Linked DNA regions of Thermogutta terrifontis. The protein of the gene in region 2 interacts with the protein of the main gene of each other region in a pairwise test. Links are inferred from orthologs where the notes say so. Each region holds a gene or a part of one and is shown on either strand. Other genes may lie near its edges.

The links.
Region 1: the proteins of THTE_RS17225 (region 2) and ndk interact in binary tests that used the Escherichia coli proteins (3 or more experiments, as listed by UniProt). The link is inferred for Thermogutta terrifontis from one-to-one orthologs.

The regions. Positions count from the first base shown.
Region 1 is NZ_CP018477.1:621,357-637,505, reverse strand. What follows is about bases 112-2,854. They hold ndk (nucleoside-diphosphate kinase), read right to left. Parts: upstream 1,841-2,854; coding sequence 1,382-1,840; downstream 112-1,381. Other genes in these bases: THTE_RS02345 (outer membrane protein assembly factor BamB family protein), read right to left, coding at 112-1,288. In the rest of the region: more of THTE_RS02345, read right to left, coding at 1-111; THTE_RS02335 (helix-turn-helix domain-containing protein), read left to right, coding at 3,294-3,647; THTE_RS02330 (hypothetical protein), read left to right, coding at 3,706-4,734; THTE_RS02325 (hypothetical protein), read right to left, coding at 6,090-8,201; THTE_RS02320 (sugar porter family MFS transporter), read left to right, coding at 9,077-10,486; THTE_RS02315 (MlaD family protein), read right to left, coding at 10,519-11,685; THTE_RS02310 (ABC transporter ATP-binding protein), read right to left, coding at 11,678-12,568; THTE_RS02305 (MlaE family ABC transporter permease), read right to left, coding at 12,618-13,496; THTE_RS02300 (DUF6807 domain-containing protein), read right to left, coding at 13,769-14,770; THTE_RS02295 (YqgE/AlgH family protein), read left to right, coding at 15,084-15,638; THTE_RS02290 (hypothetical protein), read right to left, coding at 15,709-16,008; tkt (transketolase), read right to left, coding at 16,068-16,149. UniProt on the Escherichia coli protein: Major role in the synthesis of nucleoside triphosphates other than ATP. The ATP gamma phosphate is transferred to the NDP beta phosphate via a ping-pong mechanism, using a phosphorylated active-site intermediate.
Region 2 is NZ_CP018477.1:4,648,503-4,664,834, forward strand. The notes cover bases 4,304-7,229. They hold THTE_RS17225 (5-formyltetrahydrofolate cyclo-ligase), read right to left. Parts: upstream 6,104-7,229; coding sequence 5,504-6,103; downstream 4,304-5,503. Other genes in these bases: THTE_RS17220 (tetratricopeptide repeat protein), read left to right, coding at 4,304-5,361; flgL (flagellar hook-associated protein FlgL), read right to left, coding at 6,308-7,229. Outside these bases: trxA (thioredoxin), read right to left, coding at 704-1,366; THTE_RS17215 (helix-turn-helix transcriptional regulator), read left to right, coding at 1,792-2,475; more of THTE_RS17220, read left to right, coding at 2,596-4,303; more of flgL, read right to left, coding at 7,230-9,319; flagellar hook-associated protein FlgK, read right to left, coding at 9,404-11,101; flagellar export chaperone FlgN, read right to left, coding at 11,148-11,636; THTE_RS17245 (rod-binding protein), read right to left, coding at 11,854-12,354; THTE_RS17250 (flagellar basal body P-ring protein FlgI), read right to left, coding at 12,398-13,450; THTE_RS17255 (flagellar basal body L-ring protein FlgH), read right to left, coding at 13,520-14,185; flagellar basal body P-ring formation chaperone FlgA, read right to left, coding at 14,270-15,331; flagellar basal-body rod protein FlgG, read right to left, coding at 15,357-16,160; THTE_RS17270 (flagellar hook-basal body protein), read right to left, coding at 16,236-16,332. UniProt on the Escherichia coli protein: Involved in the removal of 5-formyltetrahydrofolate.

The DNA.
Region 1 (16,149 bases), 4.0 Mb from region 2 along the record:
GCGACGCGATGGTGCGATCGTTGACTCGGTTGACGGCCAGAACCTCGTATTTTTCCCCCGCTCGCACCACCGTGCACTGACCAGCCGTATCCAAAAAGTAGATCCTGCCCTCCGCGGCAATTGGGGACGCCTTGATGTCGCGGCCGATGCGCTCGCGCCACTTCAACTCCCCCGTTTTCGCATCAAGGCATTGGACGACTCCGTTATCCGCTGCAAGGTAGAGCAGTCCCTGGTAGTACACGGGACTTGGCGAATCGGGATTGTTCCCCTCATAACGCCAGAGGATGCGATCAGCGGGCAGTTCTCCAGTACCACCGATGCGGGCGGCAAAGGTCGCCCCGCGCATGCCTATTGTCGCAAAAACAATATCTCCGGAGATCGTCGGCCCGGTGATTGTCCGGTTTCCTTTCAGGCCTGGCAAATACCACAGGCGCTGACCGGTTCGCGCATCGTAGCAGTCAAGCCACTCCGCCCCCATCACAAGAATCTCCGCACGATCCCCTACCCGGCGCACAAGCGGCGTCGTGTAGGCATCGCAACTCTCCTTTTCTGCCCCGGTCATTCGCGGCGTGTACCAAACTTCCCAGCCAGATTTTAAATCGTGTGCCACAACATAACTTGGGTGCGGCTTCTCCTGCAGATCGGCAAGCGAGTCCTGCATGCAGACCGAAATGACCAAGCCATCCACAATGACCGGACTGTTCGCATGTCCCCACCAGATCGTATATCGCCCGTAATCTTTTTGCAGGTTTCTCCGCCAGAGCAATTCCCCGGCAAAGTTGAAGACGGCCAGGTCTCCGTTCCCGAAATGAGCCACCACATGCTCGCCATCCGTCACCACCGAAGGACTCGCGTTGTTATTGAGGTTATGGAACTTCTGGTAACCTCGCGGGGCATCTCTTGGCGTATCGGCGGTTCCCACCTGCCGGGTCCATACGATCCGCCCGGTTGCTTTGTCCACGCGCAGGACAAGCAGACGATCGTCAGCCTGGGTGGTGAGGAAAATCGCGTCACCCCAGATAACAGGGGTGGAATTCCCCCATTCCGGAATCTCCGTTTTCCAGATGATCCCTTCGCCCGTCTCTTCCGACCACCTCAGTGGCAGACCTGTCTCGCGACAGACACCCGTTCCTTCAGGCCCCCGCCAAGCCGGCCAGTTATCCGCCCAAAGAGGGCTGGCGAAAACCACCGGCATTAAACAGGCAAACCACGGCAACCCCCCGATTGCCGTGGGAATCGAACGCCGAAACCGGCACAACACCGGGGAAAACGAGCACCGACCTACCATGAACCCGCTCGCTGATTGAAGGACGCCCTGGGGAATTCCGGAAGCTTCAGCACATGCCCGTGGACAACGGGTTGATAGCCTTCCATGTTAACTTCACTCGTCCTTCGCCCGCAACCAGCTTTGGATCGTGGGGGTATACGGACAGAGTTCTTCTTCCCGGAAGAAGATAGCCAGCTCGCGTGCCGCGGACTCCGGTCCGTCCGAGGCGTGGACGAGATTCATCTGCCGGGAGCAGCCGAAATCACCGCGGATGGTGCCGGGCGTGGCGTTGAGGCCGTTGGTGGCACCCACCATGTCCCGCACCACACGAATCGCCTCCGGCCCTTCCACCACCATCGCCACCACAGGTCCAGACGTGATGAATTCCTCCAGCGACGGATACCAAGCCTTTTGGACATGCTCTGCGTAGTGCTTTCGCGCAAGCTCCTGGGTAACGCGGATCATCTTCATCGCGATGATGTTCAGGCCTTTGTCTTCAAACCGGCTGATGATCCGCCCCATCAGTCGGCGCTGCACACAGTCTGGCTTGAGCAACACAAGGGTGCGTTCCATTCCCGATGCCTCCGTCCTTTTCTTCCGCAGAGCAATTCTTGCCGAAAAATCTTAATTCCATTAGCCAGCGCAGAGAGAGAAAATCTTCATGCTAATGGGAAAGCCAAATCCCCTCAAGGACCAGCCGCTTTGATCCACCCGCGGTTTTTCAAAAACCACTGAGATGGCACGGATGCAATGTGTTGTAGGGCCAATTCATGAATTGCCCCTACCAACCCTTGTGACGTCCTATATGTAAGGGCGTTCGCGCGCGGAAAGGGCCTGCTCCGGAGGGACGTGCTTGTCACGTCCGCAGTTTAATGATAGACGATGCCTTGCCTTTCGGCGGGCACGACAAGCGTGCCCCTCCATTTCCGATCGACCTGCCGCACAGGTCCATTATTCGGAGGGACCTGCTTGTCAGGTCCGCTTATCAACGTTCGATCACCCATTGACTTTCAGCGGGGACTGAAGTCCCGCGATGAAAGCGGGGCTAAAGCCCCGCACTCCATGGAGTGCGGCGATTCATCGCCGCTTTTTGGTGAAGGCTTTAGCCTTCACCACCTTGCCGTCGGCCCGGATGGCACGACGATGACCGGTCGGAGTGGAGCCCGACGCCCCAAACCACACAATGGGGATCCGCATAATTGGAGGGACCCGCTTGTCGGGTCCGCTTTCCAATCACGGATAATCCATAGCCGTTCGGCGGGCACGACAAGCGTGCCCCTCCGAATCATTGTTTGGAGGAACCTGCTTGTCAGGTCCGCTTGTTTGAGACATGGGTGCTTATCACGTCCGCATTCCGCGGGTTGAACGGTAGGGGCAATTCATGAATTGCCCCTACAACACTTCCGTCCGTTGTTTGACGTTCAATCGTCAATGGCTTCTCGGCGGGGACTGAAGTCCCGCGATGAAAGCGGGGCTAAAGCCCCGCACTCCATGGAGTGCGGCGATTCATCGCCGCTTTTCGGTGAAGGCTTTAGCCTTCACAACCTTGGCGTCGATCCGGATCGAAACGGGGTAGCGGTCGGGGCGGAACCGGAGCCTCTAATCCATCCAATGGAAGGACACGTTCCAGGGCGTCCATTCATGCGTTGTCAGGTTCATCTTCCGGAGGGCCCCGCTCGTCGCGTCCGCTCGCGCACGTTCGATCATCCATTCGCTTTCACCGGGCACGACAAGCGTGCCCCTCCGGAAGAACCTCGGAGGGACCTGCTTGTCAGGTCCGCTTGTTTCAGACGTAGGTGGTTATCACGTCCGAATTCCGCGGGTTGAACGGTAGGGGTAATTCATGAATTGCCCCTAACGGGATCCGATCCATTTGGCCATGTTCCATGTGTTGTCGAGGCAATTCATCAATGGCCCCTTTAGCACGTTGTGCCTGTGACATCTCATGATTCCTGCACGGGTGGGGATGGACGGAAAGCCAGGCGGCTTGACGGCGTGGAGTGAGTAGTATATACTACACAGCATCATGAGCACATTCGGTGATTATCTTCGACAACGACGCGAAGCCCTGCGAAAAAACGATCCCGCCTACTCGATCCGGCGAGTGGCGGCACAGGTCGGCATTGAGCCGTCCTACTTGAGTAAGATCGAGCGGGGCGAACAACCGCCCCCTTCCGAGAAAACGATCGTGGCGCTGGCACGCGTCCTCGGGGAAGATTCCGATGTTTTGCTGGCGCTTGCGGGAAAGGTCTCCAGTGACTTGGCCGAGGTCATTCGCAAACGTCCGCAACTGTTTGCGGAACTGATTCGCCAACTGAAGGATTTGCCGGACCACGCTGTCTTGCGAATCGTCCGGGAGGTTCGGGATGGTCATTGGTAACGAACGTACGCTGTTACCTCGTGTCGATTCTGTATCACCCTGAGTGAGGAGAAAAGCCATGATCGAGCTGAAAGGGGACGAGCTTGTGTTTCGATTTCCAGAGGTGCATGAAAAGGCCAGGTTACGCATAAGCTTTCAGCGAACATTACGCATCCCGGACGATAACAATGATTATCCCTTGCCGCCGGGACTGGGCCGGTTCCCGCTTCGGCACGTCGATGATTTTGCGGACCGTGTGCCACGTCGCTGGCTCGAACACGGAGGGGTCATGTTTCCGATGTACCAGTCGGAAGCGATGTGGATCGATTTTGAATCGGATTGGATAAAGGGCCACTCTGCACAATATCCCTTCGCCGTGAAGGTGGCAACAGGCAAGATCAACGTGGTCACGGGGGAACCGTGGACTCGCGCTCTCCACAACGACCCGCAAGACTATATGGTCATTCCCGAGCAGCCGTGGTTGGACGGTTACTGTGTTGAGAAAGGCGTGATCCGACAGTTTGTGGCCATGCCCTTGGGCGCAGGCTATTCCGCTGAGGAACAGATCACCGGCGAAGCAGAACACGGTGGAATTCAGATCATTGCTTATCCGATGAAGCGAAAGGCGTTCGAACGTTACTTCCCAGCTTCTCGCGAAGATGATAGGTGTTCGTTCCCTACGGTTGCTTTACAAGAAGAGGTCTTGTGCGGCCCTGCCATGGGCTTGGCGCCCGGTGGCCGCATGCGTCAGATGATCTATGAAGATCCCTACGAGTTGGATGATTGGGACCAGGAACACTTTAGTCGGTGTTTTGTTCACATTGCCAACTCGCTTGTCTGGCGGTCGATAACGGGAGAGGCGCCGCCGACCGTCCCTCCGACCGCAAAGGAGTACACCGACGCCGGTCTGCCTTGGTTCGATTACTATGACGAAACCCTCAATGCGGTCGAAGGTTCTTCCACCTTGCAGGGGTTGAAAAGTGTTCTGACTCTCGGCAAGGAGAAAAAAGATGTCCCTTTGCCCGAAAACTGTCCTGTCACGCCAGAGATAGTTATCAGACTGCGACGGGGATTGACAAAGGACCAGGTGCGTGAGGGAGCCTTCTAGTCGAACCGTTGCCTCGCACTCGCTCTAATCGTATATCATAGATGACTGTCTTCTATCGGACCTACTAACGATAGAACTAAGACCCTATCCGAAAACCAAACGGCGCCGCGGAATTCAAGCCAAACTTGACGTTTTCGGATAGGCTCTAAGCAAAGGACCGTCCTGCGCTCCAGGAGTTGTCGGACCTGAACCTGGGAAAATTGACCGGCCGAACGAGACGAGCCGTTGCCGGTTGCGACGGTTCGTTGACAGTCGTGAGTTCCGTCCCAAGATTCTGGAAATTTCCCCCGGGCACGATAAGCGTGCCCCTCCGGAAGAACCTCGGAGGGACGTGCTTGTCACGTCCGTGTGTTGGGACTGGGGAGGGACCTGCTTGTCAGGTTTGAGACGTAGGTGCTTATCACGTCCGCATTCCGCGGGTTGAACGATAGGGGCAATTCATGAATTGCCCCTACCAATCCTTGTGACGTCCTATGTGTAAGGGCGTTCGCGCACGGAAAGGGCCTGCTCCGGAGGGACGTGCTTGTCACGTCCGCTTTCCTATCACGGATAATCCACAGCCGTTCTGCGGGCACGATAAACGTGCCCCTCCGGAAGAACCTCGGAGGGACGTGCTTGTCACGTCCGTGTGTTGGGACTGGGGAGGGACCTGCTTGTCAGGTCCGCTTGTTTCAGACGTAGGTGCTTATCACGTCCGCATTCCGCGGGTTGAACGGTAGGGGCAATTCATGAATTGCCCCTACAACACTTCCGTCCGTTGTTTGACGTTCAATCGTCAATGGCTTCTCGCCGGGGACTGAAGTCCCGCGCCGAGAGCGGGGCTAAAGCCCCGCACTCCATGGAGTGCGGCGATTCATCGCCGCTTTTCGGTGAAGGCTTTAGCCTTCACCACCTTGCCCTCAACCCGGATGGTACGACAATGACCGGTCGGAGTGGAGCCCGACGCTCCAAACCACACAATGGGGATCCGCATAATTGGAGGGACCTGCTTGTCGGGTCCGCTTTCCTATCACGGATAATCCACAGCCGTTCTGCGGGCACGATAAACGTGCCCCTCCGGAAGAACCTCGGAGGGACGTGCTTGTCAGGTCCGCTTTCGAAAGGGAAGTGCCTGGCAGGTCCGTCTGTCCACTATTGGATAACCCATTTCCGCCTCCCATGGGCACGACCAGAATGCACCGGTTGGGGGCCATACATCAATGACCCCCACAACGCAGCGCGCCTTGGGCATCTTACTGATCTTTACCAAGAAGGGGATGGATCAGCGATCGCGATTCGCACGCCCTGGGCGCGGGCAGCATGCAGCCTCAAAGCGACGCGCAACTTGCGAAGCAGCAGGAAGTTCCGCGTCGTGTTCAGCGCGACTGCTCCAACGTGAGAAACAGCACGCTGTGCGCAGGCAGTGTGCCCCGCACCTGCGTAGCGCCGCTGTCGATTTCGACGTTCCAATTCTTCGAGACATCGCGCACAAAGTTGTCTGGCGATGTGAGAAGCGGCGAGCGATCCAAATCGTCATCGGAGAGTAGCTTGGCGAAAGCCAGTCGGCCCTGAAAGTTTTTGATCAAAAGACGGCACGGGACCTCTTGCGTCCAGGATCCATTGGCGAGCACGCAGAACACCTGGCGCTTCTGGGCATCGGTGGTCAGCAGAAGGGGCGTCATGGGGCCTTCGATCTGTTGATCGCCGACCAGGCCACGCATTGTGACAAACGGGGCTGTTCCCTGAAACTCCACCACAGAGTCCCCCACATGGCGAATGAAGTGGTAATACAGCCAGTACAGCATGGTGCGGGCGGAGGGCTGATCCGTCACGAGAATATCGAACCCCAGCCCCCGTGAATGGCCCAGCATTTGCCAACCAGAAGCACCCGCCAGCGGTTGCTCGCGGACGTAGTAGATCATGCGTATCGCCCGATGGAGTACTCCGATGATATTTCCATTGCGATTGGCATAGTCAGGGCGTTCTCCATTTGGACCAGAAGAGTGCATCCCCCATTCGGTGTCCAGTTGATAGACCCGGCGATTGGGGTTGTACGCATTGAGGAGGGCCTGTGTCTGCTGGATGCGATACAGAACTCGATAATTCTGCCCGAGAACAAGCTCCTCGAACGAGCTTTTGTAGGCGTTCTCAAAACCATAATAGTGCGCGACCGCGAAGTCATAAGAGCCTGCCGCATTTTTCAGGATGTAATTTCCCCAGCGTGGCCGGCCGATGTGAATAGCCACTCCCACCTGGGCCGTGGGATCGACCTTGCGAATGGCAGCCGATACGGCTTTGACGTGCGCGATATAGTCATCGGAAGTGGGAAAGGCCCCACCCATGCCAACGCTGTTGCTGAAGGTTTGAGAATAAGGTTCGTTGGACACCTCCCAGTAGCGAAAACCGTATCCCTTCGACCGGGCATAACGAACGGCTTGAGCCCAGGTCTCCGGCGGAAGTTTGCGATTGGCACTTTGCTCCTCCAGCTCGACAACCATCATCTCGTAAGGCAGGTTGATCCGCCGGCAGAGCAGGGCGAGCCGATCGATCGCCATTTCAATCGACCAGGGCGGCTGATCTTTTTGGGGTGGCTCATGTCCTACCCCATACACCCGACTCAACGGCAGTCTTAATTCGCGGATTGCCATTTCCAATTCGCCCGGCAGGTTGTACTCGCCTTTGGCATCGAAAGGAAAACCGGTGAAACCGACCAATCTGTGAAACGACAGGCCGCAGGCCGTTTTCAGGGCTGGTCGTCCGCTCTGCCGGAGATCGGCAGCGACATCCAACGAAGCGCCGGGTGTCAGACGGTGGGGAAGAGGTGTGATTGACAAAGTGGCGGGGTTGATCAGTCGCGCTCCTGCCGGCATTCGCCGCGGAATGACCACCACATCATCCACCCACATCGTACACTCCACGCGTGGATCGCCCGCGGCCTGAAATCCCAATATCAGATAGCGGGAGGACTCGGCAAAGAAATCCACACTCTCGCGAATCTCGAAGCGATATTGCCGCCACTGGGTGTCCAGAGAAATGGCGGCATTCAAGGGCGATTCCGCGTCAATGAAAGGCCGGATCGACTGGTACCCGATGACCATAAAACGCCCCTGGCAGGGCCTGTCCGCCCGGGCAAAGAAGCTGATCTCGTAGGCCATGCCCGGCTCCGGCCGAATCGCCGACTCGGGATCGGTCACGATGTAGCCCGCTGTATCCTTGGGATGAAAAATCCGCAGACTGGCTTTGCCACTTCGGCGGATCTGTGTATCCCGCTGGTAATATTCAGGATTTTTATATTGCTGAGCACCCCACATGACCCAGCCGAACGGCGGTTTGCGGTCTTCATCACGTTCCAGATCCCCGTTGACAATCAGATTCCGCGACGCTGTCACCGCAGGTGACTCGCTGGCGACCAACCGCCCAGCACCGCTGGGAACCTTCAGGACAAGCGTCACAACGAGCAGAATTGACAAAAAAGATTTTAAAAGCATTCCAAATTTTCCGGTCATCGCCATTTAGCTCCGAATTTCAGGAAACGACCAGGGCTCGGTCTTTTTTTAAAGTCCCTTTTTCCGTTCGGAGGGAGCGACGCGCTCCGGTTTTGACCGACTCCAGAGTTTTTTTATTTTATAACCGTCGAGGAAGCATCACTTCGGCCGGTTTCATATTATCTCGGGCTTGAATTTGAATTCAAGCAGTTTGGCGCGTTAAGCCCTCTCCACTTTTGCAAAACCCACGCCATGTTCCGAGCGCGATGTGTTGCAGGGGTAATTCATGAATGGCCCCTACAAGGTCGGAAGGACCTGCCTGTCAGCTCCATCCTCGGAGGGACCTGCTCGTCAGGTCCGTTTTTTTCGACCGTTGATAATCCATTTCGTTCTGCGGGCACGACAAGCGTGCCCCTCCGACCTTTCGGAGGGACCTGCTCGTCAGGTCCGTCTGTCCAACATTGGATAACGCTTTTCCCCTTCTCACGGGCACGATAAGGGTTCACCGGTCGGGAAATTCATCAATCGCCGTCGGAACACGTGGGCCGATGGCTAATCGATCGCATATCGGTAGGGGCAATTCATGGATTGCCCCTACGTTTAAGCCTCAACTGTGCTAAACAGACACAACCCGGACGGTGAAACGGTCAGGATGTGGACCTGCCAGGCAGGTCCTGCCAAGCTGAACCTCTCGCCCGCCCAAAAGCTTTTTGAAGCCTGCACCTTTTCAGCGATAGAGTCAAACCGGGCACGGGATTGACGCTTTCCCAATTGACTTGCACTACGCAGGGGAACAAGTACCATAATGCCGTTTAATGTCGTGATTTGGAGTTGCTCGATCCACGGGCGGGAACGCCCTCTGCCAAAAGGTCCTCGCCATGATCGCCCATCTTCAGCATGCTCCCGGCACAGAGCCTCCACCCTATCGCGGAAGCACAGGCTACGTGCTCCTGCTTACCGTCGTTGCTGCCCTGGGGGGATTGCTGTTTGGATACGACACGGCCGTGATAGCGGGCGCTATCGATTACCTGACAGAGCACTTTCAGCTTTCGCCAGAGCTGAAAGGTTGGGCAACCTCGAACATTCTGCTTGGATGTGCCCTTGGCGCGGCGGTGGCCGGGCCGCTCGCGGACTATCTCGGCAGGCGATGGGTGCTCGTACTCTCTGCCATATTCTTCGCCATTTCGGCTATTGGCACAGCCATCCCCACCACGCTGACACAATTCGTTCTTGCGCGGATGCTGGGCGGCCTGGCGGTTGGAGCAGCTGCCATCGTTTCACCCCTTTACATCGCCGAGATTTCTCCTGCCCCTATCCGTGGAAGGCTGGTGGCCCTCCAGCAGATTGCCATCATCTCGGGGATGGTGGTGGTCGCCATTGTGAACTGGGTCATCGCGCTCCAGGGGGATCATGCCTGGAATGTGACGACCGGGTGGCGCTGGATGTTCGGCTCGGAAACGCTGCCCGCCGTCCTGTTCCTCGCCTGTCTGACCCTCGTTCCGGAAAGTCCTCGCTGGCTGATCAAGATGGGCAGAACGGCGGATGCGCTCGCCGTACTCACCCGGCTGGCCGGGCCGGAGCGAGCAAACTGGGAAGCGGCAGATATTCAGCGCACTGTGGCGGAAGAAACTGGCCGATTAAGTGAACTGCTTCGTCCCGGTTACCGGCGGATTCTCGTGATCGGCGTCATTCTTGCGATCCTTCAGCAAATCACCGGGATCAACGCCATCGTCTATTATACGCCCAGCATCTTTCGCAGTTCCGGCAGTACCGACATCTGGGCCCTGTTCTGGACGATCATCACGCAGGCCGTCAATCTAACCTTCACTCTGGTTGCCATTGCCGTAGTGGATCGATTGGGGCGAAAACCCCTCCTGCTTCTTACGTCCACGGCGATGGGAGTTTCGCTTGTGCTCCTGGGCTGGGCATTTCATCAGCAATTGCCCAATACCTGGGTTGTGGTGTTCATCCAGCTTTACATGGCGTCCTTTGCGGTGGGCATGGGACCGGTGGTGTGGGTTGTGCTGGCGGAAATGTTTCCCACCCGAACACGCGGTCTGGCCATGGGGATTGCCACGGTGGCCCTGTGGCTGGCGGACTTTCTGATCACGCAGACCGCTCCCATGATGTACGCGGCGTGGGGACCCGCCTCGGCGTTCTGGACGTATGCCGTGATGTGCGCGGTGTGCCTGGTGTTTGTCCTGCTGTTCGTGCCAGAAACAAAAGGCAAAACACTGGAAGAGATCGAGCGGAGCTTTTTAAAACTGGGAACGACGGCATCCAGGTAACGCCGAATCACCCTTTCACAACACCGGCATTCTCAACGGAAGGTTCCGGGAAGGATGGAGAATCGGCGCGGCGGCTCAGCCTGCGGCACCGGAACGGTCTCCTCGCCGAAAGAGGGAATATTGGGCAGACCCTTGGTACCCGCCTGGCGTTCCAGGGCACCCCTGACGCCCAGCAACTCGGGATGGCGGGCAATTTTGTCGCTGAACACGCGAAGATCGCTGATTACCGGTCGGAGATCCTGCGTCAACTGCTGAACGTTGGTCATGGTGCGATCGAGTTTCTGGTAGAGCGTGGGATCCCGCACGAGACGGCCGAGCGTGGAATCCTCGCGGTTCAGGTTTTCACCGAACTCGGCGAGCTGGGCGGTCACGCGCTCCAAGTTCTGCAAACTGGTATCCAGGCGACGGACCATGGCAGCCCCGTTTTCCGCCAGCGGGCTCGTCACCCCACGAAGGTTGTCCAAATTTTCCCTCGCCACGCGAATCGTCTGGTTGGCTTCGTCGAGGGTGTGACGAAGATCGTCCACCACCTGGGGAACGCGGCTCAGCGTATCCTTCAGCCGCTGTTTCAGCTCCGGGTCTCCCACGATGTCATTGGCGTTACTCACCGTCTGCTGGGCAAGCGTCACCGTCTTGTTAGCGTTGGCGAGCAGGTCCTTCAATTGCTGTTCGTTATCCGTGAGAATGCGATTGACGGAGCGCACCGTATCCCCCAAGTCGGCCGCCGTCTGGTTCACTGAATTGATCGCCGTTACCAGCCGTTCCTGCAGGTTGGTGAGAATCACGATGGGATCTGGAGGGACGATTCCCTGCATGACATCGCCTTCCTTGAGAGGTTCGGTCGAAGCGTTGGGGTCCGGGGAGAGCGAGATCTCCAGGGTGGAATCCCCCAGCAATGCCCGATTCAATCGACACACTTCGTTGCGGCGAAGCACGTATTTGCGTTCGACGCGGGCGGTGACGAGCACATTCCCCTCGGGGGTCAATTGCACATCGGTCACGTGACCGATGACAATCCCGCTTTTCCGCAAGGGGGAGCGCTCGGCCACACCGGGGGCCTCGGGAAAGCGGATGTAGATGGTGTATTCCGCAGGAAAAGGCCATCGCCATTCTCCAAACGTCACCAGCAAAATGGCGGCAATGAGAATGGACGCCAGCACCATCACCCCGATTCGGAACTGCATGAGCCGTTCATCCATGGGCCGACTCCTCCGCAGAGTGCGGGTGATTATTTTCTTCGCGAGCCATTTCCATCAGACGTTCCCCCGCCTCGCCACGGACAAATTGAATGACCCGGCGATCGTCGGCTTTTTCGATCTCTGCAGCTGGGCCATCATAGAGGATCTGGCTCTCCCCGGGTTTAAGTCGCGCGAGCGGGTAGAGCATGACGATGCGATCGCACACTTTGGTGGCTGTGCGCATGTCATGCGTGACGATGACACTCGTCACAGGATGTTGGCGCCGGGTGCGGAGGATGAGTTCGTTGATCACATCGCTCATGATGGGATCCAGTCCCGTCGTAGGTTCGTCATAAAGCATCAGTTCCGGCTCCAGAGCAAGGGCCCGGGCAAGACCCACCCGCTTCCGCATCCCACCTGAGATCTCTCCCGGCTTTTTGCGAAGGACACTCATGGGCAGCCCAACTTCCGCCACCCTCGCCCGAACAATGGCCTGAATTTCGTCCTCACTCAATTGTCGGTGCTGACGCAGGGGAAAAGCGATGTTTTCGCCGATCGTCATGCTGTCAAAAAGGGCTGCATTCTGGAAGACGAATCCCATTCGGGTGCGCAGTTGTGCCAGCTCCGCGGCGTTGAGGCGAAATAAATCCTGACCGTCGAAGAAGACCTTGCCACGAGTGGGTCGCTGGAGGGCCACGAGTGTTTTCAGGAACACCGTCTTTCCGCAGCCACTTTCCCCCAGGATCGCCACGGTCTCGCCCCGCCGTATCTGGAGGGAAATGTCCCGCAGCACCGTCTGACGGCCGAAGGTCACCGTCAGGTGGTCCACTTCCACCAGGACATGGCCGTCAGTCGGAGCGGCGGTGGCTGTCGGGCTGACGTGGGGTTCTGTGGCATAGGTCATGACGGCTGACGAACGTCGCACCTCCGAAGTGTCACTGGGTAATCTCGCATTAAATCAACCGCGGGCCCTGCGGAAACAGCACATTGTAGAGCGCATCGAAACCGATTCCCAAAAGCAGATCCAGAAGCAGGATCGTCACGAACGAATGGACAAACGCGTAGGTGGCAGCGCGGCCGACGCCTTCCGCGCCCGGATCACAATGAAAACCATGGTGGCAACCGATCACGGCGATGGCGCCTCCGAAAAACAGCGTTTTGGCCGTTCCCGAGAACAGATCAAACCACCCCACATAATTTGCGGAGTTCTGAAGGTAATAGTAGGCGTCGATGTGCAGCAGGTAAACGCTGTAATAGTATCCCCCGACCACGCCCATGAAGTCGGCCACCAGCGTGAGCGCGGGAATGAGCACCAGGCAGGCAAGAAACCGGGGAACGACAAGGTAATGGATGGGGTCCGCCCCCATGACAGCCAGGGCGTCGATCTGTTCCGTGACCCGCATTGTGCCCAACTCGGCCGCCATCGCACTGCCCACCCGACCGGCGAGCATGGTGGCGGCCAGGACCGGCCCAAGCTCGCGGACGAGTGACATATTGATGACCGCCCCCAGCCGGGTTTCCAGGTTGAGCATTTTGAACTGGGCGTAGCTCTGCACGGCGAGGACCATCCCCACAAATGTCCCAGTGAGGGCCACCACCGGGAGGCTGAGCACCCCGATCTGATAAAAATTCCAGATAATCGTCTCCCGTCGAGGGCGCCGGATGACAAGCCAGCGGAGCGTTCTCGCGAAGAACAGCGAAATGCTCCCCAGCCCGACGATCCAGTCCATCGTTCGGGCACCGACGTCCGCCACCCATTGGGCAAAGTTGTTGAGCATTCCCCCGGGTACACCGGGGAGTCCGTTGGGCGAGCGTAGTGAAGCTGTACTCACCGCATGCCTCCGAGAGAGCCTGGACGATCTGCGTGGGGTCAGACCTGTCCCACAAGTGCGCAATGCCCCTGCTCTCTCTTCGACTTTATCGAATGTACGGCTTGAGACAAACGTAGGGGCAAGACGGTTGGTTCAAAAAAAAACGACACGCTAACGTCCCGACAGAACTGCCAAATCAACCTGCGGACTACATATTGCCCGGAGTTTTTATCACCCCCTAGCCCCCTGCTCACTGCCGGGTAACATTGCCCGATCCTGCGAAAAGGGACCCTTCAGGGCAGCGGAAGCGGTGGCTCGGCCGCATATTCTTCATAAAGCTGAGGGATTTTTGCCTCTGCTGTGCGTCCCTTGTGGAGAATGACGCGGTACCGGAGCTCGATGCTTTGGCCCTTCCCCAGAGTGTAAGCGCCGCTGACATCGGAGCGCCCGACAAAATCATGCCAGCCGAACGGGTTGGCCGCAAACAGGCCGTAGGTTCGCACGTGCCAGTAGGTAGGAAACCGGAAACTGCTGGGGTGATTGAGGACGGCAATTCCCACGATCTCGCTGTCCACCGGGCCCGAGTAGTCAACCCACTTCGCCTTTTTACCCCAGGCATCTTTATCTTCTTGACCTTCGCTATTCACGATCTTTCCGCCTTTTTTCGCATCCACGGTCATGGAGTCAGCCACGCGAAGCCCAAATGTCCCCTCCTTGGTGTCGCCGAAGGTCACATTGTCGGCGACGGCCGTCAGACGGATGGCAAAATCGATGACGCGGTTTTCCCCGAGTGGGTAAAAGACCAGCTTCCGAACGTCGTTGAGCAGCACCGTTCCATCAGGTGCGACCCAGTCATTGCGGGTAACGACCACCGCTTTGGCGCCCCCTTCCAGGGTAACAAATTCGCGGTGAACGGTTTTACCTCGACCGGGTGCTTCCTCCCAGAAACTGATGCCATTGACATCACCGTGGGTAAACCACAGAGAGCGCTGGTGCGGATGGTCGTGCTTCTCCCCCTCGCCGGGGCCCATGGGCCATTCGCGAGTGAAAGGCTTGCCCGTCGGGCCGATGATCGGCCAAACGTAGGGCTTGAATTCCCCATCGGCCACATAGGCTGCCCAGAGTTCTCCGTTCCCCAGTATTTCCACCCCGTGATCGGTCTTCTGGATGGAAAAAGTGGCGGCCGGGGAGGGCTCTTTGCCAGCCCCACCTGTGGGGAACGCGATTGCAGCCGCGACCGGTATCGCCCAAAAGAAGCTGGACCGCCAGCATCGGGGAAAACTCCTCTCAGTCATGGAAGTCTCTCCTTGATCCGCTAAAATAAGCGCCAACTTTACCCCGTGACTGACAGAGATTGTAATCCCAAGCCGCCGGAATTGCTATCGAGCGGATCGAGGATGCGGAAGCGGGATCGCCCCGGGCTGCCGGCCGTTGGTCCGAGTCCAAAACACACGGCAAAGGTTCTTGCGAGAAAATAGGATTCGTTCGCGTAAATTGCAATCCCTCCACGTAAGATGAATATAGGGAGGGACTTGGTTGGGAAAGTGTGAAAGGGGCGACTTCCCTCTGTGGCATCGAGATTCATCGACTACTGGGAGGGTGCAACCGATGGAGTCACTGCAAGGACACCTGCTCGCTGCTTCGCCATATCTCGTGGATCCCAATTTCGTGGGAACGGTGGTGCTCATTATCCAGCACAATGAGAACGGCGCGTTCGGCGTCATTCTCAATCGGCTCCACCCCAAGCGGATCAAGGAACTCTGGGCCGAGGTCTCGAATACACCCTGCGTCAATGACCGATTTCTGAATATCGGTGGACCCGTCAGCGGCCCGCTGATGGCGCTCCATGACGTACCGGAACTGGCCGAACTGGAGGTCATCCCCGGCGTTTACTTCTCGCTTCAGCGTCACAACCTGGAGCGCCTGATGACAGAGGAAGGACACGAAGCCCGGGTGTTCCTCGGACATTCGGGTTGGGCGGGAGGTCAGTTGGAAGGTGAGCTGGCCCAGGGTTCCTGGCTGGTGGCCAAGGCCACAAAGGACCTGGTGTTTCCCGAAAACGAGCGTGAGCTGTGGAAACGAGTCGTCTTTTCGATTGGCCGCACGATCCTTGTTAACGCCCTGAACCTGAGGCATCAACCGGCTCATCCGTGGCTGAATTAAGCCCTTTCGGGCCCGCCAGGTCCCTTTCCCATCGTTCGGCTTTCATCGAGTGGCGATTCTCCTGTCAATTTCAGCGAGGATTTTCACGAGTGGCCAGCCAGATGGCCAGTCCTGCGTACAAAAGTGCCAGTGCCAGGGGATGTCCCGCGGCGAGAAGCCAGATTCCGCCCCCCACTACGAGAGCCAACCCCAGGCCGTTCTGAAAAGCCGGAGTGAGAATCTCCCGGCGTCGGGCGCAAAAGCGTGAACACTGCGCACGCAGTTGATCCCGAAGCTGCAGGCGAAGGCGGACAATCTCCCGGTGCAGTCGCCTTGGGGGCGACTTACGGCGGGTGTTGTCCTCGTCTCGCTGCGGTTGTGGTGAAGCCATCCGGGGGACCCTGAACGACCCAGCCCCCGGTTTGAGGGAGCCTCCAACCTATCAATCCATCACGCCTGGCCGAGCGACTTTTTGGCGGCCGCTGCGACATTTTCGGGCGTGATTCCGAAGTGTTTCATGAGCACTCCGGCG
Region 2 (16,332 bases):
CTCCCCATATGGAGTGCGGGGCTTTAGCCCCGCTGAAACGGAATCCATGATCGAACGTTGACAAACGGACCTGACAAGCAGGTCCCTCCGGAGCGTCGGAGGGGCACGCTTGTCGTGCCCGAGGAAAAGGGAATGGATGACCGAACGTCAAACGGCGGACCCGACAAGCGGGTCTCTCCGACGTTGTAGGGGCAATTCATGAATTGCCCCTACCAGTGCGCTCTCGTGGTCGTGGCGAAACACCGCCAACGCCAAGGTTGTGAAGGCTAAAGCCTTCACTAAAAAGCGGCGATGAATCGCCGCACTCCATAAAGTGCGGGACTTCGGTCCCCGCTGAAACGGAATCCATGATCGAACGTTGACAAACGGACCTGACAAGCAGGTCCCTCCGGAGATATGGACCTGACAAGCACGTCCCTCCGAGAAAAACGGACCCGACAGGCAGGTCCCTCCGAAGCGTCGGAGGGGCACGCTTCTCGTGCCCGAGAAAAAGGGAATGGATGACCGAACGTCAAACGGCGGACCCGACAAGCGGGTCCCTCCAAACGTAGACGTGACAAGAATGTCCCTCTGGGAAAAGCGGACGGGGGCAAACGCATCCCTTCGAGGGCGGCCGACTAAAATGGCAGGGGCGACCGGCTGGTCGCCCCCAACTTGCGCCACGCTCTTGCAGGTCAAGCATGAAGTAAAGATACCCGGGTGTTCATTCGTACTGGGCGAGAAGCTGCTTGAGTTCCTGTTTAGGGAGAAAACCCGTTATGCGTTCCACGGGCTTCCCGTCCTTAAACAGGATCAGCGTGGGGATTGCTGACACACGGTACTGGGAAGCCAACCGCGGTTCTTCGTCCACATTGACTTTAACGATCTCCACGTGATCGATTTCCCTGGCCACTTCCTGGAGAACAGGTGCGAGCATTCGACACGGCGGACACCAGTCCGCGTAAAAATCCACAAGCACTGGCTTTGTCGACTGAAGCACCCTGGATTGGAAGTCTGCCGTGGTCACGTGTTCAATCGTGTGGCTGCTGGAGAAAAACATACTTTTCACCTCCTTATTCTCTTTTGACGTTTCTTTCGCGTTTTCTGCTGTGGAACTTGCCTCACTCCCCGAAGCCGTGTTCTGGGAAACGGAAACCCGATTTTCCGCTCCGCTTTCCGGCGTGGGGACGGACTCGTTCCTCTGCTCCATGGACCCATTACCTCCCTTCTGGCCGGGCGCGATCACGCCGCTCAAAAACCCCTGCGAACAACCCACCAGCACAACGAGTAGGAATAAAGAGGGGATAATGGTCCCCCAGTTCACTACGGTTTTCGCACGGGAGCAGCGACCGCTCGGGAAGCCTGGCAATCCATTTCGCGACAGCATTGGGCAATCTCCGTCTCAATTCGAAATCCACCTTGGTGTGCACGTGCATCCGAATAATATAGACGGGCGGCCCCGCCGATTCGTTACATCGGGACGGGAAGATCCTTGGCCGGTGCAAACGGGGCGATGAAGCGGATCCTGCCCCCGGGTAGCCTTGACGATACCCCCAGCGATGGGTGACAATAATAGTATCGAGGACCCACTTCTCCTGAGCGGTGGATGAACTAGGGCTTACGCGACGCTTCGGAACGTCGCTTCCGCTGGTTGTTTGCGCCTGCCGCACGAACTCTGAGTTGCAACTCTGCCCGTTTTAACCTTAACTCTGAAAGACAGCCACGATGATTGAGAGGCCCGGCAAGAGGGGCTGAACAAACGTCAGCAGAAAGCGGAAGACGACTGACAACAAGTTACAGGGGGTCCTTTTTATGTGGCATACTTCCCATCTGGAGAAAGTGAACATCAGCCCGGCGAGCATGCGGGTGATCAAGCTGCTGGTGGGGAACTCCCCGAAAAGCGTGGCCGATCTCATCCGCGAAATGAAGGTGACGCGAACCGCGGTGACCGAGCAGCTTAATGAGCTTGTCGCCGCCGGGTTGGTCGAGCGACAGATGCAGCGGCTTCCCGGACGAGGCCGACCTCGTCACGTCTACTCCGCGACTCCTGCGGCTCTGGCACTCCTTTTCGCACGCAACCAGGAACTCGTTCTGCCAGCAATCTGGCGGGCGATTCGCCAAATCGGCGGAGAAGAGTTGGTCAGGCAGGTCGTCGATCGAGTCAGCCGAGATCTGGCGAATCATTACCTGCGGCGTATCACCGGAGAAAAACCCGAAGATCGCCTCCGTCAACTTGTCAGCATCCTCCATGAAGAGGGCGTGCTGGCAGAAGTGCAGGAGGAAGACGGAAAAATTTATCTTCGACAGCGCAGTTGCCCCTATATAATCATGTTTGAAGAAAATCGAACGGCCTGTCTGCTGGACCAGGAGATCATCTCGGAAGTCCTGGGCGCACCCATTCGTCAGGTGGCATGCCGCCACGATGGGGCACCGTGTTGCGTGTTTGAGGTGGAAAAAAACTGGGCGCAAAAGGAGCGCCACACCGCTTCCCAGTGAACGTTGCAACTGATGCTCTCGCCGCCCTTGTAAACCACTGTGTTCAAACGTTCCCCCCGTCATAAGCCCGCATCGGACGCGAATCACCAGAAATCTTCTTCAGAGCACCGGCCTGGCGTAGTGGACCGGCAACCCTCTCAGACCAGACGAAACCGCGTTCGGTGGCGATCCGTCATCCTCGGGGCAGTGCTGCTCGTCATCGTGGCCGGAGCGGGATGGGTCTTTCTCGACTGGTGGATCGTGGTCCCGGAATCCGTCCAGGCCACCTACGTGGGGCGGCAAAGCTGCTGGAAATGCCACGAGCGGGAATGCACGCTCTGGGAAGGCTCCGATCACGACCTGGCCATGGACCACGCCACGGAGAAAACGGTCCTCGGCGATTTCAATAACGCGACCTTTACCCATATCGCGTTCAGCGACCTGCACAAATTTTCGGATGACGAACTGCGCGCCATTCTTGCAAGAGTGGACGACAAGACGCTCGCCATCGCGCTTCAGCCTTACGAAGCCCATCACACGGCGGAGTCTTTTGCGCCGTATATTCCTCCTTCCGGCGAAGCATCCCGCAAGAAAATCCTCGCCGTGCTGGAACCCGCGCGAGCCAAGAAAATCGAAGAGCTTGTCCAGTGGTACCGCAGCTTTGCCCGTCCCTGCGATATCACGACCGCCCACCGCGCCCTCGGTGACGCAGCACGGGACCTCATACAGGCTGGCATTGTTCAGGCCCCGTGGGCTGTGACCAGTCAGTTTTTCCGCCGCGATGGCAAATATTATGTGGTCACTGACGATCGGGAGGGAAAGCTGCGGGAATTCCAGGTGGACTATGTTTTCGGCGTTTATCCGCTTCAGCAGTACCTGGTCACGTTTCCTGATGGCCGTGTGCAATGCCTGCCCCTTGCCTGGGATGTCAAATCGCGGCGGTGGTTTCACCTTTATCCCAGCGACCCCGTGCCGTCGCAGGATCCGCTCCACTGGACGCGATCGCTCCAGAATTGGAATTACATGTGTGCGGAATGCCACACCACCAATCTTCAGAAAAACTACGATCCCGACACCAACACTTATCGCACCACCTGGTCGGAGATCGATGTGAGTTGCGAGACCTGCCACGGACCGGCCAGCGTCCACGTGCAGTTGGCCGAGTCCTGGAGTCTGTTCTGGGATCGCAAACGCGGCACCGGCCTGGCCGATCTGTCCCCCAAAGGATGCGACAATACGACCCTGGTGGATAGTTGTGCACCGTGCCATGCGCGAAGACGACCGGTGGCCGCCAATTTCCAGCCGGGAAAGCCCTTTCTGGATTATTACGTGCCCGAATTCCTGGATGGAAATCTGTACTACGCGGATGGCCAAATCCTCGATGAAGATTACGAGTACGGGTCGTTCACCCAAAGCCTCATGTACAGAAAGGGCGTGAGATGTACGGATTGTCATGATGCCCACACCGGCCGCATCAAATTCGCCGAAAAGGTGCCCCCTGGCGAAATCCGCCAGCCCTACGTGGACAATCGGCTGTGCGGTCAGTGCCATCTGCCCAGCAAGTACGACACGCCCCAGCATCACCACCATCCCGACATCACAAAGCCGGGAAGTCGGTGCGTGGACTGCCATATGCCGGAAACGACATACATGGTCGTGGATGCCCGCCGGGACCACAGCCTGCGGGTTCCCCGACCCGACCTCACCGTCACGCTGGGAATCCCCAACGCTTGCAACATCTGCCATCAGGATCCGGAAAAGGGGGAAACGCCCCAATGGGCGGCAGAATGGATCGAAAAATGGTACGGCCCGCGGAAAGACCCTGGGCATTTTGCCTATGCGTTCGACCGGGGTCGGAAACGTGATCCCAGCGCGATTATGGATCTGCTTGCCATAACGCGCCGCCAGGACCTCTCGGGAATGGTGCGAGCCAGCGCCGTTCTGCTCCTGGGAAATTACAGTCAGGATATCGTCCGCGGCGCCATCATGAGCGCGGCAAGCGACGCAGATCCACTCGTTCGACTGGCGGCCGCCCGGGCACTCCAGCAACTGACCATCACCCGGGAAGATTTTCCCCGCGTCCAGCACCTCCTCCGAGATCCGCTCCGCTCAGTGAGGGTGGAATCGGTGCCCTGGGCAATCAACCTCTCCAGAGACATCTTTTCTGCTGCGGTGGCTACCGCATTCGATCGGGCGGTCCAGGAATATCGCATGAGTCAACAGATTGTCGGCGACCAACCCGGCGCCCATATGAACCTTGCCCTCCTCGCGGAAGCCTTCGGCAATCCCCAGGAACAGGAGCGCGAATATCTGACGGCTCTGCGAATCGATCCCGATTTTCTCCCAGCGCGGAATAATCTGGCCATGTTTTACGCACGCCTTGGAGAGTTCGAAAAAGCTGAGCACCACTATCGCGAAGCCCTCCGCATTGCCCCTGATTTTGTGCCCGCCCGCGACAATCTTGCCCGCCTTTACTATCAAATGGGACGGTTGGAGGACGCCGAGAAAGAATTCCGGATTATTCTTGAAAAGTTTCCCGATCGGGGCGATATTCACTATTCGTTGGGGCTCCTGCTAGCCGAACAACCAGGCCGAATGCTGGACGCCACCGCGGAATTGCTCGAAGCCGCACGACTTTTGCCGACTGAACCTCGGGTTTTATACAACGCCGGCTTGGCATTGCAAAAAATTGGAAAACTAGAGCAGGCAGAAGAGTATCTCGCACGCGCTTATCGCCTGGGAACACCCACGCCGGATCTGCTTCAGGCTTATGCCCTGTGCCTGGTGGAACTGAAACGCTGTGCCGCCGCTCGGTCGATCGCTGAGGAACTGCGTCAACGGTATCCGTCCCCGGAAGCGGACGTCTTCTATCGCCAGATTGTCGATCGCTGCTCCCACCTGCAATAAATGGCCCGCTGGAAGTTGGTCCCAGTCAGACTGCCCCGTCGTCATGAGCCGCTCTTCCAAGACCGGCAAAAACTCTGCAACGAAAACACATGATTAAAAAGAATTGGAAAATACTTTAGTCGTAATTACAGTTAAATCGGGGTCAGTGACACGAGTAAATATTCTTCTCCGTAACAATCCAGTCCATGCGAATATCATGCGGAAGCATGGGAATTTCTTCCACGAGTTGCCATTCAAAAGCCAGCCCGACCTTGGGAACACGCGGTGAAAGTTGTTTGAGAAAGCGGTCGTAATACCCTTTTCCCCGTCCCAGCCGTCCGCCCCGACGATCGAAACCGAGTCCCGGTACAAGCACAACGTCCAGTTCCTCCGGTGTTGCCACGCGATCGACGGCCGTGCGAAACCACTCGGCAGGCTCCAAAATACCAAGCGTGCCGGGGACGAGTTCGTCGAAGTTGCGGAATCGAAACAATCGGAGTTCCGTGCTCTCGCACCACGGGATCACAACGTTCTTGGCCTCGCGCCGCATTTCCTGGAGCAACTCATGGGTGCACACCTCCCGCGGAAGGCTGACAAAGCACATGACCGTGTTCGCGGCCCGAAACGGCGGAAAGGATTTCAACTGGCTCACCACAAGCCGAGAAGCCGCCTCAATCCATTCTTGGGGGACGCTGGATTGCACGGCTCGCAGTCGTCGGCGAAGCTCCTGTTTCCTCGCCAGAATTTCTTGGAGTGGTTCCATTTTTCAGTCGCTTTTATTTCGCTGCTGTTGTGCTTACTATGGCAGGGGTCTTGATAGCGAAATTTCTACCGCACGATACGGTGAGCGAATAGCCCCTCAAGTCCGTACCACCCTGGGGCCTCTCCCTTTCGCCGGATCGGGCAACGGCCTGGTTTCACCGGACCATGCACGAAACGTCTATCGCCAGAGGTGCCAGACTAATTATTAAATATAGTCCAGCAAGGTCATGCGGAAAATTCGTGCGGTAGCCTGAAGCGCGGCCTGATACGCCGATTGCTTGGCCACCAGCGAGGAAATCACCTCTGCCAGATCGGCATCGTAATCCGAGGAAAGAGCTGTTTGAAGCTGGAGGTTTTCGTCTTCCAACCTCTGGGCAAGAATATCCAGGCCCTGCTGCTTGGCGCCCAGTTCCGCCCGGGCAAAATTCAGATTAAGAACAGACTGATCGAGTAAATCCACAGCCCGCTGGGCTTCGCTCACATCGTTCTCAATGAGAGCCCTGTGAAGCCGCACGAGGGCGGTGAAAATGCCCTCCGTTTCAAGTGGATGAACGTCCCGCCCGGTCAACCGTGCTCCCTCACCCCCGTCGACAGTCGGAGGATTCTGAGGATCGGTCAGGGCCACGGTGCCGCTTCCGTCATTTCCATCCTGGCCATCGAGGACCATTTCAAACATCTGGGGTGCGACCGGATCGGCCTGAAAGAGCTGGATGAGTTCGCTGGCCGTGGTGACACCCGGCTGGATCTTAAATCGCAGTGTCTTTGAAGTGGGATCAAAACTGAAACTTGCCGGCGTGCCGCCAGAGTCCTCAACGATCACGCGATACCCGTTGGCTTCGGAAGTTGAGCCGCGCGTACGAATGATCAAATCGTTGTTGGTTCCCGGCGAATTGACCACGACCTGACCACGACTTCCCGCGTTCGTGGCCGTACTCCTTTCGGCTCCGGGCGGAATCAGCCCCAAATCGATGGCGGCTGTGCTCAACTTTGTCCGTTCCACGGTAAGAACGCCGGGACCGACACTTTCATCCACCAATTCGATGCCATTGCCATATTTGGCCAGACGGGCAGTCAGCAAGGGTGGCTCGCCCGGTGCCCGCGGTGGATTACTCGGATGGTTATTAATTCGATCGATGATATCCTGGAGCGTCTGCGCGCCGGCGATATCAATTTCCAGCTTGACGCCGTCAGCCCGCGTGATGACAAAATCGACACCCCCGGCGCTCCCGCCGCTCGTCTGTACCTCCCCAATACTCAACAGCCCGGAACCGTTATTCGCGCCGTTCTCGTCGGCAAGCCGGAGATCGAAATAATCCCGCGCGCCAGGCGTTGCGGCGAACAGCTCGACAATCTTTTGGGCGGTTGTACTCCCGGGAACTATCCCGATCGCGATCTCTTTTTGAACCGGGTCAAAACTGATCGTTTCTGAACCGGGCGGCCCACCTGTGTCGAAGAAACGCAGTTTGTATCCATTCCATTCCGCTCCCGGGACCCTGGCCTGCAATATCAAAGCGTTATTCGCGCCAATGGGATTAAAGATAACCTGCGCAGTTTGCCCTACCTCCTGATAATCGTGTACTCCGCGTCCAAAGTTCAGCTCGCTCAATCGGGTGGACCCGGTTAACGTGCGCACGCCCAGTTGGGTGGCTGTTTTCCCGCCATTCTCTCCAATCGCGAAATCGGCACCGCTGACCCGGGATCGGATATTGATCCCCCGTCCCGAGTTATTAATTTCAGCTATCAATCCATACTCGGGATTATTCAGTTTATTTATTACATCTTCAATTGTGTAGGCGTCTGAAAAGTCAACAACAAAGGTTCGCCCGCCATTGGTAATTTGCAGGCCCGAATTCCGGTCAAAATCCTCGCCGCTGCCCCCTTCTGTAACGGCAGCCCATTCGCCCGGTGGCGTGGGGAAAACCAACCCCTGGCCCGGAAATTCGCCCCGATCCGTGATATCCAGCAACGCATAGAAAGGAATCACACCGGCTGAATAAGCGTCATTGATCGCCGCGACAACATCCTCCGCTTTGGTGTGCGTTTCGTCGATGCGAATCGTGAGTTCTTTATTGACGGCGTCATATTCGATCAATTCGTTTCCCACGGTGACCAGGGGATCATCGACAAGGCGTATTTTCACGCCGTTTAAGGCGTCGCCGTTGCGGTCCGCCTCCAGAATGAGGTCGTTGTCACTTCCCTGAAAACGCAAAACGGCCCGCGCCGGTGTGCCCAGTAGATCGCTCAGCCGCGTCGTGTTCCTCAGACGCGGCTGAAGATCGCTACCCACAATTGGCGATGTTCCGACGCCGATCTCGCGAAAGATTCCCAGTTGCTTGGCCGTGGTCCCGCTGCCCACATCACGGATGGTCAGGTCGCCCGTGCTGGAGGCAAGCTGGATTTTTAAACCCGTGGCCGTCACCTCTACATTCAGGGGAATATTCGCCGCATTATGTTTAATAAGCAGCGCGACATCCCCAATTGTGTGCGCGCTGCTCAGATCGACGATCGCTGTTGTGGTTCCATCAGAGATGGCGATGCTTCCCAGTGCGATACCCGCCCCGTTATGCAGGTCGCCAAGCGGTGTATCGAACCGCAACCGCGGACGGAGATCGGCGCTGCCCTGCACAACCTGAGAGACCGCGCCGAATATCGCACTGCCAGGAACATTGTTGTCGAATAAAAGATCCGTATCAACATAGGATTTTAGGACACCCTCATTCCCCTGGTAGAGAATAAGGTTATTTCCAACCCGTGTAAATGGTCTTGTATCGGTGGCTGTGCCCGCAAAAAGATAGCGTCCGCGGAATTTTTGGTTGGCTGCATCCAAAAGCTGCTGAATGGCCTGCTGAATTTGCTGAGCCGCAGCTGCCCGCTGGGCGTCGGTGGCCGTCGTGCCGAGCACGCCCAAGGCATTGGCTCGTGCCTCGGCCACAATTTCTGAAACCCGGCTGAGAGCCGTATCCGAAGCAGCCAGGTACGACTGCGTGGTGGCGAGATTGGACTTGACCTGACTTTTCTGCTCCAGAAGTCTTTGCAGTTCGATGACCCGCAAAGAGGCAATCGGATCAGCACTGGGAACACTGAACCGATGGCCTGTGCTCAGTTGGGTCTGAAGTTCAAAAATATCCTTCTGATCCGCCTGCATCTGCTGCAGGAGACGCTGGCGGACGAATAAATCGGTGATTCGGGTGGTGGGAACACCACTAACGCCGCTCATAAATGTGGTGCCCTGATGGCTATTCGAAAGTGTTTCCGGTACTATCCCGTACGTGAATATGACTCAGTACGCCATTAATCAGATTTAAATACTCACCAGAATTTCAATCAAATCGTTGAGTGTTTTAATAAAACGGGCTGAGACCTGAAACTGTCGCTGGTAAGCAATCAATTTGACGACTTCCTCGTCGAGGTTGACGCCGCTAACGGCCAGTTTCTGACCTCGCAGCGTATTTTCGAAGGTTCTCGCCGAATCGGCCTCTGCTTTGGCGATCGCTGAGCCCTGCGTTACTTCGGCAACCATTCGATCATAAAGTTCGTGAAGGCTCAATCCGCCATAATCGTCCAGAGGTTTGTCACCGAATCCCGCAAGTTCTTCTGCGAGTTGAGTGTCCGCACCAATGCCCCCTCGACTTGCGGCGAACTTGCTCGGATCACTCGCCACCACAGGGTTGATGCCGATATTCCCGGCGTTGCTACCGGTGAAAAACGTGTTGATGCCCAGCCCCGCGAGCAGACCACTCGTGTCGTTGGCAAATGCGAAGACCTGATCGCTGGAGGTGGACCGGATCGTCAGCCTGCCGCCTGCATCGATCGATGCCGAGAGACCGTCTATGGCATTAATCTGGTCGGCAATATCCTGAAGTGTCGTCTTTGGAGTATGTCCCAATAAATCAACCCGAATAGTGTACGTCCTTATTGTTCCTGTTTGTGTATTATACAACTGTATCTGGAACGAACCGTTGCGAGGGGGAAATGGCAAGCCGGCACTGTCCAGCGGGATATCGCTGGCCACCACAGCGTTCGTGGAGGTGACCGTGGAAAACCCGGTGAGCCCCTGCCCACTGGAAAACAGCTGATTGAAGCCCGAGATGAGCGCGGCGCTGAACTCGTTGAGCTGGTCGAGAAAACCGCCGAGGATGCTGTCGCGCGCAACCAGAAGTCCATGCAACTCTCCGGAATTCACTTCCAGAGGCGAGTTCGTTTCGTCCAGGCGAATCTCGGAAATGGCAAGGCCGCGATCGCTCCGCCGAGCTACTGAGACCTGTCGGGCTGTGCCTTCATAGACCAGAAAGAAACCGCCGGAATAAACAGCGACGCCCCCACTCGGTTGTTCCTCAACGCGAATATCAATGAGGCTGGCCAGCTCTTCCAGGTCCTGCAGCCGCTGGTCCCGAAGACCCACCGCGTCGCTCTGGGAAACGTCCCCACCCTCGGTCTCGGCAATGCGAATATTCAGTCGCCGAATATCCTCAATAAGTTTGTTGATGCGATCGGCAATATCGTCGACTCTGGAATTGAGGTCGGAGCGTACCTGATTAACACGTTCATAAAGACGCCGAATATTCTGTGTCAGGGTCTGTCCCTGGAGGACAGCTAGATTCCTGGCAGAGGTGCTCTCTGGCTGATTGAGGATCTCTGAGATACTGGCGAAAAAACGTGTGAGATCGCTGCTGAGGTCGGTTTCATTCAGCTCCCCGATGAGCCCCTCCAGTTGGTGGAACGTTTGTTCGCGGACTTCCGCTCCTGCCCGATCACTCACAGACGCCCGCAGTCGCTCTTCGAGAAAGTGATCGATTTTCTGAATGACGGCTGCCACCTCAACCCCGAGGCCCATGGGGAGCCCCCCCAGCTTCTGGATGGGCGCTGGCTTGAGGATAACCTCCTCCCGAATGTAACCGGGAGTTTCGGCGTTGGCGATGTTTTGGCCGGCCACCTGCAGGGCGATCTGGTCCGCCCGAAGGGTATTGCTGGCCATCCGAATGGCACTAAAAAGGGACATTGCGTCTTTCCTGTCTTACATCGCCTTTGCAGCCTGACTAAGATTCTCAAACTGATTGATCGAGCAAGCTCCCCTGCGGAGTCTCACAGACAGGTGTTCCCCTTTTTTCATATGTCGGCGCACGCTGGCCACCGGTCGCGATAATCTCTATCAATTGCGAAAGATGCATGAGAGCCCTTTGATTGAGCATCCAATTTGTAAGATTGTGAATTTGCAGAAGACGCATATTATGGGCAGCTTCGGCAAGCCGGTTCGAGACGGCTCTGCTCACTCCCGCCGATTCCGCCAGCGTCCGTACATTGTCAGCGGAAAAGCCTTCCTGGCGGGCTTTATTCAGGAGTTCTCCCCGGCGATCCAAACACTGTTGAAGGCGCGACTGAATATATTCGCACCGGGGAACGAGTGCGGCCAGGCCTTCCGCATCAGCGTTGGCAAGGCAAGTTCGCTTTTCCCGAAGATACGTCAGCACCTGTTCCTGAATCGTGATCAACTCGTTGAGAAAGTCAGCCAGTTCACGCTCCCAAACTGTGCCCATGTGAGTATCCTTACTCCAGTCCAATCCACATGGCATTCGTGATGGAAAACCCTGCTGCTGCGGCGAATGTCCAAGGCGCCGACACAACGGCCATCAGCCGACACGGGATCGGCCCGTGAAGAAGCGCGGCCGCCAGTGGGCCCGCCTGCCAGATGCGATGTCCCCGTCTCCTCCTTTAGTGCCGCTTGGCTATCAATCTTCCTCTTAACTGACTATGTCACCGCAACGATTTTCGCTGGAGCTGGAACAGCTCGTACATCGGTCCGGCAAATCTGTCACCGGTTGCCTGGGCCAGTTTTTCCGCCACGGCCATGTCCAGATGCTGTTCGAAAATATCCTCCGCCAATCCTCCATGGAAGTATTTCGTTTTAGGCACGGATTTTCGCATTTCTTTAAGAAGCAGTCCGAAGAACGTTTGTCCCACAAATTGCTCAAAAACCTCCTTCAGTTTGGCTTCATCACCGTCCGGTATGTGCGAGATGGTGCCTTCCACATCGCCAGTCAGGTCCATTGGCCGATTTGCCAACTCAGTATTGACCTCGCTGAATTCGTTAGAGAGTCTGTGCGGAGAGAACTGGCTGTCCGACTGATTGGCCGCCCGCTCCAAAATCGCAGCAAACGTCTCTCCCTGGGAACGGAGGGCCTCCTGAGCCGCGACGCTGGCCGGAGTCCACGGAGTGGATAAGAGTGCCGGACGTGTCGAAACTGTATTCAACATGATACTTCTTTCATTGATTTCGTGCTCAGTTAATTTACATGTTTTATTCAATAATCAGTCGGCCGCGTAATTTGCCGTTTTTCTCAAGCGATTTGATGATCTGGATGACATCCTGGGTGGGCGTATTGAGGGCATTGAGCGCGTCAATCAGAGTCTTGAGTTTGGTCGTTTGAGTCTGGCTCGAATCAAGGCCGACAAATTGAGCTCCACCTGCCTGAATAACCATGTTTTTATGGGTGATGACCACCGGCCCGACCTCCACATCCCCGCTCATAACGATACTTCCCGCCCGTTCATTGATAACAACTCGCGGCCCCAGCGGGACTTCCATCAGCGGCAGTTCCATAATCTGGGAAACGAAGAGAACAGGATCATCCGCGTACTGGCGGGGGACGAGTACCTCGATCGTCACCTGGTTGATGGCCCGAGCAAGAGGCACGCCGCCACTCTGGACCGTCATGTGAGAGTTGATCAGTTCCACAATATCCTGAGCGACCTGAAAGTCAGCGTAGGGCGGTTCAATGACAAGGGTGATGCGTCCATCTTTTACAAAAGGATTGAAGAAATCCGATTCCAGGCGACACCCACCGCTGATGCGGCCTACGGTGGGCGTTTCGGGATTGTCGATCGTGATGGGGCCTTCCGCCAGCGCATAGACTCGACGGTCACGCGGATCAGGACCGACAAGCGGGGTGAGAAAGAGCGTCCCGCCGGCGAGGCTTTTGCACGCTCCCACAGAATGAACCTGGCAATCAATCCGGTCTCCCTGGCGGGCACCAGCGGGAGGGACAGTGGCCGTCACCAGAACAAGGGCCACGTTTTTGGCATCCTTCAGCTCGGCCGGGCCGTTTTTGCCGAGGGGTGTTCCCATCATCTCGAGCGCCACGCTCATGCTTCGAATCGTGGGCAGGAAACTCCCGCCGTCGCCGGTTCCCCGCAGTCCCACCACCAGTCCCAGCCCGTGCAAACTGTTATCTTCCTGACCTTTTACCCGACAGATTGTTTTTAACGGCACGGCGGCCAGACTCGCGGGCGCACCGCTTGCCAGTATCAGGCTGAAGCATACGAGAAAGGCAAACCGCGGCAGGTTCATCATATCCGAAGGTCCTCGCATTCACACAGCCGCTGCTACTCCCCGTGCTGATGCCAATTGGTTCACAGCGCTTCAAAACGGTTGATGCGTATCGAGCCATTTCAGGAGCCAGCCGCGACGGTATCCATCGCGGACGTGCCCGGCCTCCCGCTTGACAATCCTCAGATCGGCAATGTTTTCGCTGAGCACCGTGTTATCCGGTAGGATGGACTTCGGCCAAACCGTGCCCGTGAGATAAATTTCCCAAATATCGTTATTCACCTGGATGGTGCGTCGGCCTTCAATGACGAGGTTGCCGTTGGGACGAATATCCACGATTTCGCAGGCGACGCGAAGTTTTAAAGCCTCGCGACTTTGCAGTTCCGACTCGGCCCGATATTTGTTTTCCATAGAACCGCCGATAGTCGGATCCCCTTTACTTTGCGGATCGGGAATGAGTGACCAGCCCTTCAGAAGGATCCAGTCGGAGAGGACGAATTTGCCATTGGCGTTTTTTCGGCGGTCCATCTGGCCTTCCGCGATGACCTGTGTCTTTTCATCCACGACCACGGTGATCACATCCCGCAGCTTCAGGGTTCTCTGTTCCGGGGGCGTTTGATAGGTCCAGGAAAGGCGGTCCAGCGTGGGCGGCGGCCCCTGGGAAGTTCCCAGCAGACTGCTGGTTTGGGCGATGGCCATCGGACTGCCATTGAGCACCCATTCAAGGATGATTATAAGGGTTAATAAATGAATTCGCATAGTAAACTCAGTCGGAATAATTACAGCACGATATAAATATCGCATCGCTTGTGAGTACTCTGCTCGGATGAAACGGTTGCGTGTTTACTGGCTCGCGTTAGCTGCCTGTGTGGAAGCGGCGTAGACCTCAACAAGCTGGTGATCCACGACTTTTCCGAGAATGGTTTTTCCCCGATTGTCCAGAGTTTCCACAGGCACGAGATGGCCGAGAACGCCGTCGTCTTTTGCACGGCCCAGCGTGCGTATCATCACCCCGGGGGCACGAACGGAAATCTGCACGACCTCCCCGCGTCTGATGAGGACGGGTTCACGAAGATTGGAAAGGGCGATGGGCCTGCCCGGCGCCACACCGGTGGTGAGTTGTCGGCCGAGGACATCTTCCAAACGCGTGGCGTATCCGGGGGCGGGCTCCACGTCGTCGGAAAGTCGGACGTCGTCGCGGGTGAGAACGGTATCCCTGGCGAGCGGCCGGGCTGCCACAACCACCAACAGACGCGGTTGCAGTTGCGTTTCGATCTGAATTGTCCGCACCCCGCCCGGTGCCCTGACAACCCCGGCAAATACGCGGCGATCGGGTGCCAGGGCCCGGTCGCGCTCAATCACCACGATGGCGTCGGCTGCCGCCAGCCAGCGCGCGTCTTCCGCGGTGAGTGAGAAGGACGGCTCGCACGGCGGGAGCTGGGGATACTGTGACTTCATGTATTCCTGGATGGCCTTTTTGAGCCGGGACTCTGCGCGTGCCTGGAGGGCGGGCGAAACTGGCGTCGCTGGACCAGATGAGCTAAGTACCCTGAGTGTGGCCTGAGGGCTGGTGACAATGCGCACCTGGGGAGCACCCTGCCAAAGATGAACCGTCGTATCGATGCCCCGCAGTGCGAGAATTTCGCGGACATCCTGCTGAGACACGAATTTTACTTCCCCCAGGGGAGGAGCCGGAAACAGTTCGAGGCATGCCAGCGCGTTTCTGGTTGTTTCGTCACAGTCGGTGATCTCCGCAATCTGGCCCAGCAGCACAGGGCCGCCATGAGAGGTGTACTGAGGCTGAAACACGAACGTGGCAGCGAGAGCGGGCGCCCCCACCACGCCCAAGAACAGAACACAAAGGGGCAAACAAATCAGGTTGTGGAAACGATTATGGCGGCGCATGGAATGCATGTCCCGTTTTCATCCTTCAGTAGCGGCGGAGATTGGAGACCAACTGCATCATCTGGTCACCAACCTGAACAGCCTGGGAATTCATTTCGAAGGCCCGTTGCGTGGTGATCAGGTCGATGAGCTCACGAACCGGCTCGACGTTGGAGGCCTCCAGGGCGTTCTGACGCAGGATGCCGAGGCCTTCCTGTCCGGGAGTGCCGGCCTGCGGCGGGCCGGAGGCATCGGTCTCGGCATAGAGATTTTCCCCCAATTTAAGGAGCCCTTCGGGATTGATGAAATTGACGAGCTGGATCTCACCCACAGGTGTCAATTGCGGGTTGTTCGGTTGCTGAACAAACACCCGCCCCTCCGGCGTGATGGTGATCGCGGTGGCATCGTTGGGAATGACGATGGGCGGCTCCAGGAGCCGTCCGGTGTGGGCAGATCCCAGCACGAGGTTACCATTGGCATTGATGGAAAAGTTTCCGGCTCGGGTATAGTAAATCTGTCCCGAAGGATCGAGCACCTGGAAGAACCCCGCTCCTTCAATGGCGACGTCCAGCGGATTTGAAGTTTGCTGGAACGCTCCCTGGCGAAACTCGGTTTGCACGCCGGAAAGCCGGGATCCAAGGCCAATCGAGATTCCGATCGGGGTGTACTGGCCGGAGCTATCCTCTGTGCCGGGAAAGACTTCGTGGCGATAAAAGAGGTCTTCAAAATTGGCGCGGTCGCGTTTGAAAGCAGTGGTCTCCACGTTGGCGAGATTGTTGGCGATGACATCGAGCTTTTTCTCCATCGCCAGCATGCCCGTCGCAGCGGAATACAGGGTTTGAACACTCATGGTGACCCTCGCTTATGCCGTCATTTAGCCGCGGATGGTTGTCCTATTCGTTTTTCAATGCCTGTGAGTGGGCTCTCAGGCCGATCGAAGCACCCGATTGAACAGGGCTCCGAGCATTTGATCCTGAGTTTGAACCATGTTGAGATTGGCCTCCAAAAGCCGAGAGGCTTCC